2 regions of the Bradyrhizobium sp. S3.7.6 genome follow, and region 1 is predicted to be linked to the other one. Evidence: riboswitches for the same ligand, from Rfam matches in the RefSeq annotation. Region 1 holds a riboswitch; the other holds the start of a gene.
What was found. Region 1 has a riboswitch for S-adenosylmethionine ahead of ACVJ5M_RS01710 (O-succinylhomoserine sulfhydrylase). Riboswitches for the same ligand answer to the same signal wherever they lie in the genome.
Positions count from the first base shown of each region.

Region 2: linked by a shared signal. The riboswitch ahead of metX (homoserine O-acetyltransferase MetX) and the one ahead of ACVJ5M_RS01710 (O-succinylhomoserine sulfhydrylase) in region 1 are both predicted to bind S-adenosylmethionine.

Region 1 covers NZ_JBSSEQ010000001.1:338,011-345,376, reverse strand. Annotated here, with positions in the region: gene ACVJ5M_RS01725 (OpgC domain-containing protein) at 1-452, shown strand, start outside; gene ACVJ5M_RS01720 (SGNH/GDSL hydrolase family protein) at 452-1,231, shown strand; gene ACVJ5M_RS01715 (SGNH/GDSL hydrolase family protein) at 1,244-2,233, shown strand; gene ACVJ5M_RS01710 (O-succinylhomoserine sulfhydrylase) at 2,389-3,585, opposite strand; SAM riboswitch at 3,657-3,736, opposite strand; gene ACVJ5M_RS01705 (2'-deoxycytidine 5'-triphosphate deaminase) at 3,817-4,953, shown strand; gene ACVJ5M_RS01700 (PAS domain-containing protein) at 5,068-5,481, shown strand; gene ACVJ5M_RS01695 (hypothetical protein) at 5,586-6,638, shown strand; gene ACVJ5M_RS01690 (MATE family efflux transporter) at 6,801-7,366, shown strand, end outside.
Region 2 covers NZ_JBSSEQ010000001.1:13,617-20,982, forward strand. Annotated here, with positions in the region: gene ACVJ5M_RS00055 (NlpC/P60 family protein) at 1-265, opposite strand, end outside; gene ACVJ5M_RS00060 (alpha/beta fold hydrolase) at 481-1,344, shown strand; gene metW (methionine biosynthesis protein MetW) at 1,404-2,066, opposite strand; gene metX (homoserine O-acetyltransferase MetX) at 2,082-3,284, opposite strand; SAM riboswitch at 3,370-3,449, opposite strand; gene ACVJ5M_RS00075 (chorismate mutase) at 3,667-4,515, shown strand; gene ACVJ5M_RS00080 (pyridoxal phosphate-dependent aminotransferase) at 4,552-5,646, shown strand; gene ACVJ5M_RS00085 (prephenate/arogenate dehydrogenase family protein) at 5,643-6,581, shown strand; gene ACVJ5M_RS00090 (DUF2125 domain-containing protein) at 6,687-7,366, opposite strand, start outside.

The DNA.
Region 1 (7,366 bases):
TGGTCGCGGCGTTCTACGTGACGCTGACCTGGTATGTGCCGCAGCTCTCCCACTTCATGCCGAGGCGGCTCGAGCAGTGGATGTATCCGATCGACAAGGCCGATCTCGACGTGCTGCGCTTCACGCATTTCCTGGCGTTCGCCGCACTCACCGTTCGCTTCCTGCCCCGGGAATGGCCGGGCCTGAAATCGCCCTGGCTGCGGCCGCTGATCCTCTGCGGCCAGCATTCCCTGGAGATCTTCTGCCTCGGCGTCTTCCTCGCCTTCGCCGGCCATTTCATCCTGGCCGAAGTCTCCGGCGGCGCAGCCATGCATGCGCTGATTAGTCTCTCCGGAATCCTGATCATGTGGGGCGTTGCCTGGGTGATTTCGTGGTACAAGCGCGTGGCTGACAAGAGCGGTGCGAAAACCAAAAACGCCGTCGGCAACGCCGATCTGGCGGGAGGGGGCTGATGAAGGCGAAGGTTCTCCTGAGCCTGGTCCTGCTGTGCGGTAACCTCGCCGCGCCCCTGGCGCGCGCGGGCGATGCCGTGCCGGCTGCTCCGGCCGCGCCCCCGGCCTGCGAATTGCCATCCTATCTGCTCACCACTGAAAGCCAGCTTCCGAGGGTCGCCGATGCCATCAAGGCCGGCAAACCGCTCGAAATCCTGGTCATTGGCAGCCGTTCGACCACGATTCCGGCCTCGGAGGACAGCTCCTACCCGGCGCGCATGCAGGCCATCCTGCAGGACAGGCTGCTGCCGTCGGAGACCGTGCACGTCTCCGTAGAAATACAGAGCAAGAAGACGGCCGAGGAGGCGGCCGCGACCTTCGTTAAGCTGATGGAAGCAAAAAGGCCTACTTTGGTCATCTGGCAGACCGGGACTGTGGATGCTATCCGAGCGATTGATCCCGATGATTTTCGCGGGGCGGTGACCGAAGGGGTTTCCGCGCTGCAAAAAGCAGGGGCTGACGTTGTGTTGATGAACTTGCAGTACAGCCCGCGTACCGAAACCATGATCTCGGTGCCGCCCTATCTCGACAATATGCGGGTGGTGGCGCAGGAGCATGACATCCCGCTGTTCGACCGTTTCGCGATCATGCGGCAGTGGAATGATCAGGGTCAGTTCGACCTGTTCAGCCCGTCCCGTGGGCCAGAGCTGGCGAAACAGGTCCATGACTGCCTTGGCCGGGCGTTGGCACAGTTTGTGATCGACGCAGCCCATCTGGGGCCGGCCCAGCAGCAAAATTGAGGTCTAGCGTTAATGAGTTCTCTCCGCCCTTTTTGGTTGACGGCATGGCTGGCTGCGCCCGCGGCGGCTCTGCTGCTCCTGACGCCGATGTCGCTGGCACCAGTGCAGGCGCAGGCCACGCAGGCAACGCCCGCGCCGCAGCAGGCCGCTAGTCCGGCTTCCGCTTCGCCCTCCCAGACCACCGTCGCCGCGACGTCCCACGAGCAGCGCGGCGTGACCGCCCGCGCCATCGACAAGGTGAAGCAGGTCGCGAAATCCGCCGGGGACATTTTCAGCCGCGTGCCCTGCCTCACGCCGAAGGGTGGCTCGAAGGCGATGGGCTCGCTGCCGCATGTCGCGGGCAAGCTCGTCGCCGGCAAACCCGTCGTGATCGTCGCGTTCGGCTCGTCGTCGACGGCGGGCTATGGCGCGAGCTCGCCCGATTTCAACTATCCGAACCGTCTCGCCGCGCAGCTCCGCCGGCAATATCCGACCGCCGACATCACCGTGATCAACGCCGGCGTCGGCGGCGAGGACGCGCCCGAGATGATGAAGCGCCTCCAGAAGGAGGTGATCGACGTGCATCCGGATCTCGTGATCTGGCAGGTCGGCACCAATGCGGTGCTGCGCAATCTCGATCCCGGTGACACCGCCAAGATGGTCGAGGACGGCATCTCCCGCATCCAGGCCGCTGGCGGCGCCGACATCGTGCTGGTCGATCCGCAATATTCGCCAGCCGTCAACCAGCGCAAGGAGAGCGCCGGCAAGATGGTGCACCTGCTCGGGAAGGTCGCCGAGCTCCGTCACGTCGGCATCTTCCCCCGCTTCGAGGTGATGCGCGACTGGCACGAGAATCAATCGATCCCGGTCGAGAGTTTCGTGATCGCCGACGGCCTGCATATGAACGATTGGGGCTATGCCTGCTTCGCGCAGATCCTCGGCGACGACATCATCCGCTCCGTCGGCCAGATCAAGCTCGGCGTCAACGTGCCCGCGGACGTGCGAACGTATCGGCCGATGTAGGCTCGGTGCCGTAGGGTGGGCAAAGGCGCGCTCTTCGCGCGCCGTGCCCACCATCTATCGGCGATATGATCGTGAATGGTGGGCACGCTTCCGCCTTCGCTCTTCGAGCTACGGCGGACAAGTCGCTTTGCCCACCCTACAAGAGCCCAATCGCCTCACGCCTTCTCCAGCGCCGCGGTCAGATCCTCGATCAGATCGTCCACATGCTCGAGCCCCGCCGAGAAGCGGATGAAGCCCTCGCTGATGCCGAGCGCGGCGCGGTCTTCCGGCTTGAGGCGCTGATGCGTCGTGGTCGCCGGATGCGTGACGAGGCTCTTGGCATCGCCGAGATTGTTCGAGATTTTTGCAAGCTTGAGCTCGTTGAGCACGCGGAACGCACCCTGCTTGCCGCCCTTGACCTCGAAGCCGACCAGCGTCGAGCCGCCGCGCATCTGCTTCTTCACGAGAGCTGCCTGCGGATGATCGGCGCGGCCGGGATAGACCAGCCGCGAAATCTTCGGATGGCTCGCCAGCACGTCGGCGATGCGTCCCGCCGTCTCGGTCTGCGCGCGCACGCGTACGCCCAGCGTTTCCAGGCCCTTGAGCAGGACCCATGCGTTGAACGGCGAGATCGACGGGCCGGTCTGGCGCATGAAATTGTGGATGTGCTCGGCGATGAACGCTTCCGACGACAGGATGATGCCGCCGAGACAACGGCCCTGGCCGTCGATGTGCTTGGTCGCGGAATAGACGACGACGTCTGCCCCTAGCGCGAGCGGGCTCTGCCAGATCGGCGTCGCGAACACGTTGTCGACGACGAGCCGCGCGCCGCCGCTGTGCGCGATCTCGGCGATCCCTGGAATGTCGAGCACGTCGAGCGTCGGGTTGGTCGGGCTCTCCAGGAAAAACGTCTTGGTGTTCGGCCTCAAGGCGCGCTGCCACTGGTCGAGATCGGCTCCGTCGACCAGCGTGGTCTCGATGCCGTAGCGTGGCAAGAGATCCTGAATGACGTAGAGACACGAGCCGAACAGGGCACGGGAGGCCACCACATGATCGCCGGCCTTCAGCGGCGCCAGGATCGCGGTCGTCACCGCGGCCATGCCGGTCGCCGCCGAGCGGGCGGCTTCGGCGCCTTCGAGCTCGATCATGCGGCGCTCGAACATCGAGATGGTCGGGTTGGAATAGCGCGAATAGATGAAGCCGGGGTCCTCGCCCTTGAACCGCGCCTCGCACTCCTCGGCGCTGTTGTAGACGTAGCCCTGGGTCAGGAACAGCGCCTCCGACGTCTCGCCATATTGCGAGCGCAGGGTGCCGGAATGGACCAGTCGGGTTTCGGGACGGTATTGCGTGGTGGACGCCGGGGACTTCGACATAGGACCTCCTCTGCGTGACCATCGAAAATGGTCACAAAAAAACCGGCCTGGATAACTTCCACGGGCCGGGATCACAGAGGTCCCCGGCCTGTTTAGCGACTTATTTAACGTGGCTGCAAGCCGGCCGGCTCAAATCACCACGGGATAAGTGATGCTCATATTCCGCAATGGCCTTTCCGTCAAGGCGTCCATCGGATAGCCGTAAAAGGCTGCTATTTCCCGCATGTCCGGATGCATTTGACCCCTGACGAGGACCCCCGGTTGAGCTTCACGGTTGCCGCCGACGCCAATGGTATCCTGCCCGACCGCATGATCGCGGCGATGGCGAAGGCGGGCCTCATCCTGCCCGCTTATGACTTCGTCGAAAGCCAGATCCAGCCGGCGAGCCTCGACCTTCGCCTCGGCGACATCGCGTATCGCGTTCGCGCCAGCTTCCTGCCGGGTCCCGGCGCGACCGTCGCCGAGCGCATCGACGAGTTGAAGCTGCACGAGTTCAGCCTCGCCGATGGCGCGGTGCTGGAGACCAACTGCGTCTACATCGTGCCGCTCCTGGAAAGCCTGGCGCTGCCGCCGGAGATCGTCGCCGCCGCCAACCCGAAAAGCTCGACCGGCCGGCTCGATGTCTTCACCCGCGTCATCGCCGACGGCACCCGCCGCTTCGACATGATCGGCGCCGGCTATCACGGCCCGCTCTACGCCGAGATCAGCCCGAAGACGTTTCCGGTGCTGGTCAGTGAGGGCTCGCGCTTGAGTCAGGTGCGCTTCCGCACCGGAGATGCGATCCTCAACATCGACGAGCTCGAGGCGCTGCATGCGACTGAGCGTCTCGTCGATCTCGATGATGCCGATCTCACCGGCGGCGTCGCCGTCTCCGTCGATCTCTCCGGCGAGAAGGCCAACGGCTTCGTCGGCTATCGCGCCAAGCGCCACACCGGTGTCGTCGACGTCGACCGCCGCTCCGGCTATGCGGTGGAGGATTTCTGGGAACCGATCTCGGCGCGTCCCGACGGCAGCCTGATCCTCGATCCCGGCGAGTTCTACATCCTCGCCTCCAAGGAAGCCGTGCAGGTGCCGCCCGATTACGCCGCGGAGATGGTGCCGTTCGATCCCCTGGTCGGAGAGTTCCGCGTGCACTATGCCGGCTTCTTCGATCCCGGCTTCGGCTATGCCGGCGCTGGCGGGCAGGGATCGCGCGCCGTGCTCGAAGTGCGCTCGCGCGAGGTGCCGTTCATCCTCGAGCACGGCCAGATCGTCGGCCGTCTCGTCTACGAGAAAATGCTGTCGCGCCCCGACGCGATGTACGGCCAGCGCATCGGCTCGAACTACCAGGCGCAGGGGCTCAAACTATCGAAGCATTTTCGGGTGTAGCTACACACCCTACTGTCATGCCCCGGCTTGACCGGGGCATCCAGTACGCCGCAGCCTCTCGATTGACTACTGCCGGGATGCAAGCTGAAATCCGGCTGCATGCGAGGTGGCGAGATGAGTGTTCAATCCGAACTCGACGCAAGGATCGTCGACGACGTCGCGGACGCGCTGATCTATTCGGATCGCTCCGGCACCATCACGCGCTGGAATCGCGCATCGACCACACTGTTCGGCTTCTCGGCGGACGAGGCGCTCGGCCAGAACCTCGATCTGATCATTCCCGAACATCTGCGTGCCGCGCACTGGAAGGGCTTCGAAGCTGCGCTTGCCACCGGGGCGATGAAGCTCGCGGGCAGGCCGACGCTGACCCGCGCGTTGCACAAGAGCGGACGCAAGCTCTACATCGAGATGACCTTCGCGCTGGTGCGCGATGCCGGTGGTGCCGTGGTCGGATCGGTCGCGATGGCGCGCGACGTCACCGAACGCGTCGAGCGCGAGCGCGCGGCCAGGCTTGCGCAAAATTCGTGATGCGGAATTGACGGGCTGGCGTGCAGGGCGCTCTGCTTGAGCGTCAGGTTGCCTCGTACAGGGCGCAGTGACACACTCGATCAAAACAACGATCGGGAGCGAACATGACCGCCGCAACAGACGCAGCAGAGGAAGCGCAATGGAAGCGCTGGCGTGCGGTCGCCGACCTCTATCACGCCTATTTCACCGGACTCATCCTCACCGTCGTCACACGGCGCGGCACGGCGGATGCTGCCGAATTCGTCTTCCGCGTGTTTCGCCGCCAGCAGCAGGAGCGCTTCCTGCCGGGGCTCGAAAAGCTCGGTCTCAGTCATCTGCCGCCTGCGGTGGCCGCCGCGCAATATCACTATCTCTCCAACTGGATCGGCGGCGTGCATGTCGAGTACATGTATGAGAGCGATCGCAAAGCCTGGATCCGCTATCCGCCGCCGCGCTGGATCTGGAAGGGCACCGCGATCTGCGGCGTGCCGGGTGAGGTCAGCCGCGCGATGCTGCGCGGCTGGCACGCCAACAATGGCGTCGCGCTCGGCGATACCAGGCTCGGCTTCGTCTGCACCAAGCAGAGCGTCGACGGTCAGGATGGGCTCGAAGGCTATTATTATCAGTACGACCACCCGCTCGAGCTGGATCAGCGCCTGGTCTTCGCGCGTCATCTGGAAGCGCCGCTGTTCGATGCGAAGAGTGCGCCTGCGCTACCTGTTTCGAGCTGGCCAAAACCGCGGCTGGAAAAAGCCTATCGCAACTACGCGATGGAATATGTGCGCACCGCCGCGCCCGTGATGGTGCAATTGTTCGGCCCGGAAGACGCCGGCTATCTCCTGCACCTCACCGGCAAGCTGATCGGGATGCAGTATTTTGACGAGGTCGCGGCGGCACTGTCCATGAGCCGCGGTGGCGCCAGCGAGTTCGCAGCGTTCCTGAATGCGCTGATTGCCGCGCAGGATGACTCTGCCGAGACGACCGCGTCAGAAGGCACGTTTGAATTTCGTCAGCAGAGCTGGAAGCTGATGGATGACGTCGCCGACTATCATCGCGCCTGCACCAAGGTGCTGGAAGGGTTGTTCGAGGGGCTCGCTGCCGGATGCGGGCGGCACATCGGCGTGCACCTGCGCCCGACAGCGGGCGGTCGGCCGCCGCTGGTGTGGACCATTGAGTAATTCCACCACTTGAAATGCGCTGCCGCAGGGCACGCCTGCATCCGGCGCAGGAGGAATCGGCAATTGCCGTGCTAAGCCTGTCGCCGCGCCTTCCGCGCGACGAAATTTATTGGCACACCTACGCATTGCCGCGCCGCGAATGGCCTGCGCCCGGGAGAGGACATGTCCGACATCGCCGAAATCCCGGTCGATGAACAAGAGCGTCCGTTGCCGCCGCCTCCGCGGCCGGTACGAAGCGCGCTGATGGACGGGCCGATTCTGCGCACGCTGCTCGGCCTCGCCTGGCCGAACGTGGTCGCGCTGTCGGCCGGCACCTGTGTGGTGATCGCGGAGACCTCCTATATCGGCCGGCTCGGCGTCGAGGCGCTGGCGGCAATGGCGCTGGTGTTTCCGACAGTGATCCTGACCATGACCATGTCCGGCGGGGCCATGGGCGGCGCCGTGGCGTCGGCCATCGCGCGGGCGCTCGGCGCAGGCGACCGCGAGCGCGCCGGCACGCTCGCCGCACATGCGCTGCTGATCGGCATCACCTTCGGCCTCGTCTTCATGCTGGGCATGCTGATCTTCGGGCCGCGCGTTCTGGAAATGCTCGGCGGACGGGGGGATGTGCTGACGCATGCGGTCGCCTACACACAGGTGTTTTTTGGCGGGGCCGTGCTGCCGTGGCTGCTCAACACCATGGCGGGCGTGTTGCGCGGCACCGGCAACATGAAGCTGCCCTCGCTGTT
Region 2 (7,366 bases), 320 kb from region 1:
CGTTCGGATTGTAGCTCGCCTGGGTGTCGGCGAAGCCGCTCGCCTGCAACTGCGCCGCGCCGCGCTCGAAGCGCGAGCTGCGGGCATGGTGGCGATAATGACGGTAATGATGATGTCTGGCGTGGTGCACGTAAGCGTGCCGCTCTGCGCTATGACGATGATGCGGCCGCGCTGAGGCCGGAGAAACGAACGCGGCAACCGCCGCGAAGAAAATCGCCAGCGCGACAACACAACGCGACAGGCGAGACGCAAACAACTCCAACATACTTCATCCTTCTTGACACCCCACTTCCCCAATCGGCCCGTGCGATGGCCGGCATCCGTCTGGCCGTTAAGCCGCCGGATGTGGCGAGAAAAAGACGCCACGCCCGCGAATAGCTGCGATGATTTTGTGCCGGTGCTGGCTTGAGGCTGCCGCATTGCGGACAACAACGTTAACTGCAATTCTCCAAAGGCGGCTTGAAGAGAGGGAAACAGTTAATGCCCCACGCCACGACCAGGGACGACGTCCGCATCTATTTCGAAGAAGCGGGTCAGGGAACGCCGATTATTTTTCTGCATGAGTTCGCGGCCGACTACACCAATTGGGAGCCGCAGATGCGCTACTTCTCGCGCGGCCATCGCTGCATCACCTATTCCGCGCGCGGCTACACGCCGTCGGACGTACCTGATGGCGAGGTCTACACCTACAAGCATTTCTACACCGACGCGCTCGCGGTGCTCGATCATCTCAAGATCGAGCGCGCGCATCTCGTCGGCCTGTCGATGGGCGCCTATTCGTCACTCCAGATCGGGTTGAACTCGCCGCAGCGCGCGCTGTCGATGACGCTGGCCGGCGTGGGCTCAGGATCGGAGATCGAGAATCTCGACAACTGGCGCAAGCAGTGCCGCGCCAATGCCGAGCAGTTCGAGACGCTCGGCTCCGCCGAGGTCGCAAAGGTCACGCGCGAGGCGCCGAGCCGGATTCCGTTCCTGGTGAAGGACCCGCGCGGCCACGCCGATTTCTACGCCGCGCTGGCGCGCCACGATGCCAAGGGCTCCGCGAACACGATGCGCGGCTTCCAGGGCGGCAGGCCATCGATTTACACGATGCCGGATGCCATTCGAGGTGTGGCAACGCCCGCGCTGATCATCTGCGGCGACGAAGACGATCCCTGCGTCGAGGCAAGCCTGTTCTTGAAGAAGCACCTGCCCGCGGCGGGCCTCGCGATGTTTCCGAAATCAGGCCACGTGCTCAATCTCGAAGAACCCGCGCTGTTCAACGAGAGCGTGGAGCGGTTCGTGACGCTGGTGGAAGCCGGGCGCTGGCCGGTGCGCGATCCGCGGTCGCTGGCGGCGCATTAGACTGCCAGTCGCTGTCATTCCGGGATGCGCCGACAGGCACAGGCCCGGAATGACGGAAACTACTTCCCCTGCCCGCGCGTGAGCAAGAACACGCCCTGCTCGCCGAACATGTTCCACACCCACCACGGCAATCGCAGCCGCAACGGACGGCCGTAGAGATCCAGCGCCTCGGCGCGCTCCATCTTGACGTGGATCGCGTCGCAGAGCTCGACGAAATCCTTGATGGTGCAGAAATGGATGTTGGCGGTGTCGTACCAGGTCGCCGGCAGATTCTCGGTGCGCGGCATGTGGCCGCCGACCAGGAGCTGGAGTCGCATCTTCCAGAAGCCGAAATTCGGGAACGACACGATGGCGCGGCGGCCGATGCGCAGCAGATTCTCCAGCACGACCCGCGGCTGCCGCGTCGCCTGCAGCGTCTGCGACAGGATGACGTAATCGAAGGCGTCGTCGGGATAGTTGACGAGATCGGTGTCGGCATCGCCCTGCACCACCGCGAGGCCCTTGGCGACGCAGCGATTGACGCCCTCGCGCGACAGCTCGATGCCGCGCCCGTCGATGCCGCGGGTCTCCAGAAGCTGGAGCAAATCGCCCTCGCCGCAGCCGACGTCGAGCACTTTCGAGCCGGGCTTGACCATCTCGGCGACCAGCAGATGATCGGCGCGAAACTGGCCGGACTGCTCCGTCGCAACGCCGCCCAGCGGCAGCACTTCCTGCACAGACATCGCTAGCCGTCCTTGTCAGTCAATCCTGGCGGTGAGCCCGCGCGCCTTCCCTGCCGATTGCAGAAAGGCACGGGCGATATCGAAGAATTCGGGCACGTCGAGCAGGAAGGCGTCATGGCCGCGATCGGTCTCGATCTCGGCGAACGACACCCGCGCGCTCGACGCGTTCAGTGCATGCACCAGCGCGCGCGATTCCGAAGTCGGGAACAGCCAGTCGCTGGTGAAGGAGACCACGCAGAAGCGCGTCTCGATGCCCGCGAACGCTTTCGCCAGCACGCCGCCGTGGTCGCCGGCGATGTCGAAATAATCCATCGCACGGGTCAGATAGAGATAGGAGTTGGCGTCGAACCGCTCGACGAAGGACGAGCCCTGGTAGCGCAGATAGCTCTCGACCTGGAAATCGGCGTCGAACGAGAAGGTCGGCAGCTCGCGGTCCTGCATGCGGCGGCCGAACTTGCGATGCAGCGCGGCGTCGGAGAGATAGGTGATGTGCGCGGCCATCCGTGCCACCGCAAGTCCGCGATGCGGATGGATGCCCTGATCCGTGTAGCGGCCGTTGTGCCAGTCGGGATCGGCCATCACCGCCTGGCGACCGAGCTCGTGGAAAGCGATGTTCTGCGCCGAGTGCCGCGTCGCGCAGGCAATCGCCAGCGCGGAGTACACGCGCTTGGGATAGGCCGCGGTCCATTGCAGCACCTGCATGCCGCCCATCGAGCCGCCGACCACCGCGAACAACGTGTCGATGCCGAGCCGGTCGATCAGCATCGCCTGCGCGCGCACCATGTCGGGAATGGTGATGACAGGGAAATCCAGGCCCCACACCTTGCCGGTGGCGGGATTGATCGAGGCCGGCCCGGTCGAGCCCATGCAGCCGCCGATCACGTTGGCGCAAATGATGAAGTAGTGCTGAGGATCAAGAGGTCGGCCGGGACCGACCAGCGTCTCCCACCAGCCCGACTTGCCGGTGACGGGATGCACGTTGGCGACATGCTGATCTCCCGTCAGCGCATGGCAGATCAGCACCGCGTTGGAGCGATCGGCGTTGAGCTCGCCATAGGTCTGGTAGGCGATCTGGAACGGGGTGAGATCGATGCCGCAATCGAGCCGCAGCGGTTGCTCGGCGCCGAACTGCGCGACCTGCGAATTCGGATGATCCGCCTCATGCGACCGGTCGTCGGCACTGATCGCGGGACTCGGCACGGGCTTCACGCCAACCATCATCGACCTCGTTTGCGGCACCCGTCAGGCTGCCGCTGGAATCAGGCCATGAAAAACCCGGCCTGAACGATAGGTTCGGCCGGGATCGGAAGCGTCCCCGGCCTGTTTAGCGAGTTTTTTAACGTGGCTGCAAGCCGGCCGGCTCAAATGACCACGGAACGGGCAAAAGCTACTGTCTTGGGCGGTTTTCGTCAAGTCACGGTCCGGATTAGCCAAATTCATCCCTGAAAGGCCGGCCGAAAAGGCCCGGTTTCCCTTTGCATTTCTCTTTGCTTTCGCCGCGCCGACTGCCTAATCAGGACGTCGATCGCAGCGGATCCGGCCTTGCCGATGGGCCTTGGCCGACCCGCATTGGAACGCCTCTCACCAGCATCTCGCAGATATGTCCCAACGTCCGCCCGCGCCACCATCGCTCCAGGAATTGCGCAAGGAGATCGACGCGATCGACGAGGGCATGCATCGTCTCCTGATGCAGCGCGGCGACATCATCGACCGCCTGATCCAGGTGAAGCAGACCCAGGAGGTCGGCTCGGCGTTCCGCCCGGCGCGCGAGGCCGCCATGATGCGTGACATCGTCCAGCGTCATCGCGGCATCCTGCCGCTCGACACGGTCGAGAGCATCTGGCGCGTCATCATCTCGACGTTCACTTACGTCCAAGCGCCGTTCTCCGTGCATGCCGACATCTCGGTGAGCGAGCCGGCGATGCGCGATTCCGTGCGCTTCCATTTCGGCTTCACGGTACCTTACGTCGCGCATTTCAGCGCGCAGGCCGCGGTCGAAGCGGTGGCGAAGTCCAAAGGCGACCTGGCGCTGGTCTCGGCGACCTCGAGCCGCACGCCATGGTGGCTGGAGCTGGAAGCAGACGGCGCGCCGAAGATTATCGCGCGGATGCCCTTCGTCGAGCGCGCCGACCATCCGGCCGCGCTGCCGGTGTTCGCGATCTCCCGCGTCGCCGACAGCGCCGTGGTGACGGAGGTCGAGACCTTCAGCGTGCGCGTGTCCGGGTGGAACGCCGAGGTCGCGCGCGCCCTGTCGCCGCTCGCCGAGATCGTGGCAGTGCCCGATACCGCCTTCGACGGCGCAGCGCTGCTGGTCTCGGTCACGAGCGCGACCAGCATCGACAAGATCAAGGCTGCCCTGATCGAAGCGGGGGCCTCGGTGCGCTCCACGGCCCTCGTCGGCAGCCACGCAACGCGCTATACGGTGCCCTCGACCGGGTCGAAATCGTAGATCGCGAACCGCCTAAAGCTACTTCCGGAGTTGAAGATGTCCCGCCCCGTGCCGAATCCCGGCATTCTCGATATTGCGCCCTACACGCCCGGCAAGAGCCCGGTGGCTGAGCCGGGCCGCAAGGTGTTCAAGCTCTCGGCCAACGAGACGCCGTTCGGGCCCTCGCCCAAGGCGATCGAGGCGTTCAGGAACGTGGCGGCGCATCTGGAAGACTATCCGGAAGGAACCTCGCGCGTGCTGCGCGAAGCGATCGGGCGCTCTTTCGGGCTCGACCCCAACCGCATCATCTGCGGCGCCGGCTCGGACGAGATCCTCAATCTGCTCGCCCACACCTATCTCAGCCACGGCGACGAGGCGATCTCGACCACGCACGGCTTCCTGGTCTACCCGATCGCGACTATGGCGGTCGGCGCCAAGAACGTGGTCGCGCAGGAGACCAACCTCACCTGCAATGTCGACGCCATCCTCAAGGCGGTGACGCCGAAGACAAAGCTGGTCTGGCTCGCCAATCCCAACAATCCGACCGGCACCTATGTGCCGTTCGACGAGGTCAAGCGGCTGCGCGCCGGCCTGCCGTCGCACGTGCTGCTGGTGCTCGATGCCGCCTATTCCGATTACGTCTCGCGCAACGACTACGAGATGGGGATCGAGCTCGTCGCCACCACCGAGAACACCGTGGTGACGCACACCTTCTCCAAGATCCACGGCCTCGCCGCGCTGCGCGTCGGCTGGATGTTCGGTCCGGAGCACATCATCGACGCGGTCAACCGCATCCGCGGTCCCTTCAACGTGTCGACGCCGGCGATGTATGCCGCGGTCGCGGCGATCGAGGACACTGCGCACCAGGCGATGTCGAAGCAGTTCACCGAGACCTGGCGCAACTGGCTCTCCGAGGAGATCGGCAAGCTCGGACTGAAGGTGACGCCGGGCGTCGCCAATTTCGTACTGATCCACTTCCCGGAAAATGGCAAGACCGCGGACGAGGCCGACGCATATCTTACCAAGCGCGGGCTGGTGTTGCGCGCGCTGAAGAACTACCGCCTGCCGCATTCGCTGCGCATGACCATCGGCACCGAGGAGGCCAACCGCCTCGTCGTCGAGGGCCTGCGCGACTTCATGGCCGGCAAATGAGCACCACACCGCACTTCCAGCGCGTTGCGCTGATCGGCTTCGGCCTGATCGGCGGCTCGATCGCGCGCGCTGCGAAGCTCCAGGGCTTGGCCTCCGAGATCGTCACCACCGCGCGCTCGGAGAAGACGCGCGCGCGGGTGCTGGAGCTCGGCATCGTCGACCAGGTCGTGGCGACCAATGCGGAAGCGGTGAAGGATGCCGATCTCGTCATCCTCTGCATTCCCGTCGGTGCCTGCGGGCCGGTGGCGCAGGAGATCGCGGCGCATCTCGAGCCGGGCGCGATCGTCTCCGACGTCGGCTCGGTCAAGGGCGCGATCGTCAGGGACATGGCGCCGCATCTGCCGAAGACCATTCATTTCGTGCCGGCGCATCCCGTCGCGGGCACCGAGCATTCGGGTCCCGATTCCGGTTTCGCCGAGCTCTTCATCAACCGCTGGTGCATCCTGACGCCGCCGGAAGGCGTCGATGCGGCGGCCACCGATCGTCTGCGCGCGTTCTGGGCGGCGATGGGCGCCAAGGTCGAGATCATGACGCCGGATCATCATGATCTCGTGCTCGCGATCACCAGCCATCTGCCGCATCTGATCGCCTACACCATCGTCGGCACCGCCGACGAGCTGGCGCAGGTGACGGAGTCCGAGGTGATTAAGTTCTCGGCCGGCGGCTTCCGCGATTTCACCCGCATCGCCGCGTCCGACCCGACGATGTGGCGCGACGTCTTCCTCGCCAACAAGGAGGCCGTGCTGGAGATGCTCGGCACCTTCACCGAGGATCTCGCCAAGCTTACCCGCGCGATCCGCCGCGGCGACGGCGAGGCGCTGTTCGACCACTTCACCCGCACCCGCGCCATCCGCCGCGGCATCGTCGAGATCGGCCAGGATTCGGCAGCGCCGGATTTCGGCCGGCCGCATGCGCAGCTCGGCAAGAAGCCGTAACGTTCAAGTAGCCCGGATGGAGCGCAAGCGTAATCCGGGATCTCTTTCAGCGCGGCGCGACCTGCCCCGGATTGCGCTTCGCTCCATCCGGGCTACGGGAGACACCTAATAAAGCGGTGGAATCTGCCCGACCTTGACCGGGCCGAGCAGCACGGCGCCGTCGACGAACTTCAGCGGGAAGCTGCGGGCCTTCTTGCCTTCGAGCGTGCTCTCGGTGCCGATCGAATTGATGCCGGCCGCAACGCCGGCATTGGCGTTCTGCTTGATGACCTTGCCGAGGCCGGGAACGGCGCGGTCGAGGGCGCCGAACAGATTGTTGAGGTCCTGCGACTTCACGCCCGGCGCAACGCGGTCGAGGGTTGCCTGCGGCACCCCCTCCTCCAGCATCTTGTCGATGCCGAGCGCCGGGATCACGCGCTCGAGGCCGGTCACGGTCATCTGCAATTCGCCGTCGAGTCGGCCATTGGCCGAGAGGCCGAGCGTGCCGGCCGCAACCGCGATCATCTCGCCCTGCTGGACGCGCGACTGCACGATCTCGATGTGACCGCCGGCGGCCTGGATCTCGCGGAAGCGTTGCGGCCACGGCTTTGGGGTGAGGTCGGAGAGGCCCGTGATCTTCGCACGCGTGTCCGCCTCGAACGGCTCGGCGAGCAAGGGATGAACGCCCTGGATGCTGCCCTGCGCGACGTGCAGCACGGTCTCGATCACAGGATGATCCGACCGCGACCCGTCTGCGAGGCGACCGTGCAGCTCGACCTGCTTGGCGCGCGCGAGCGGCACCTGCA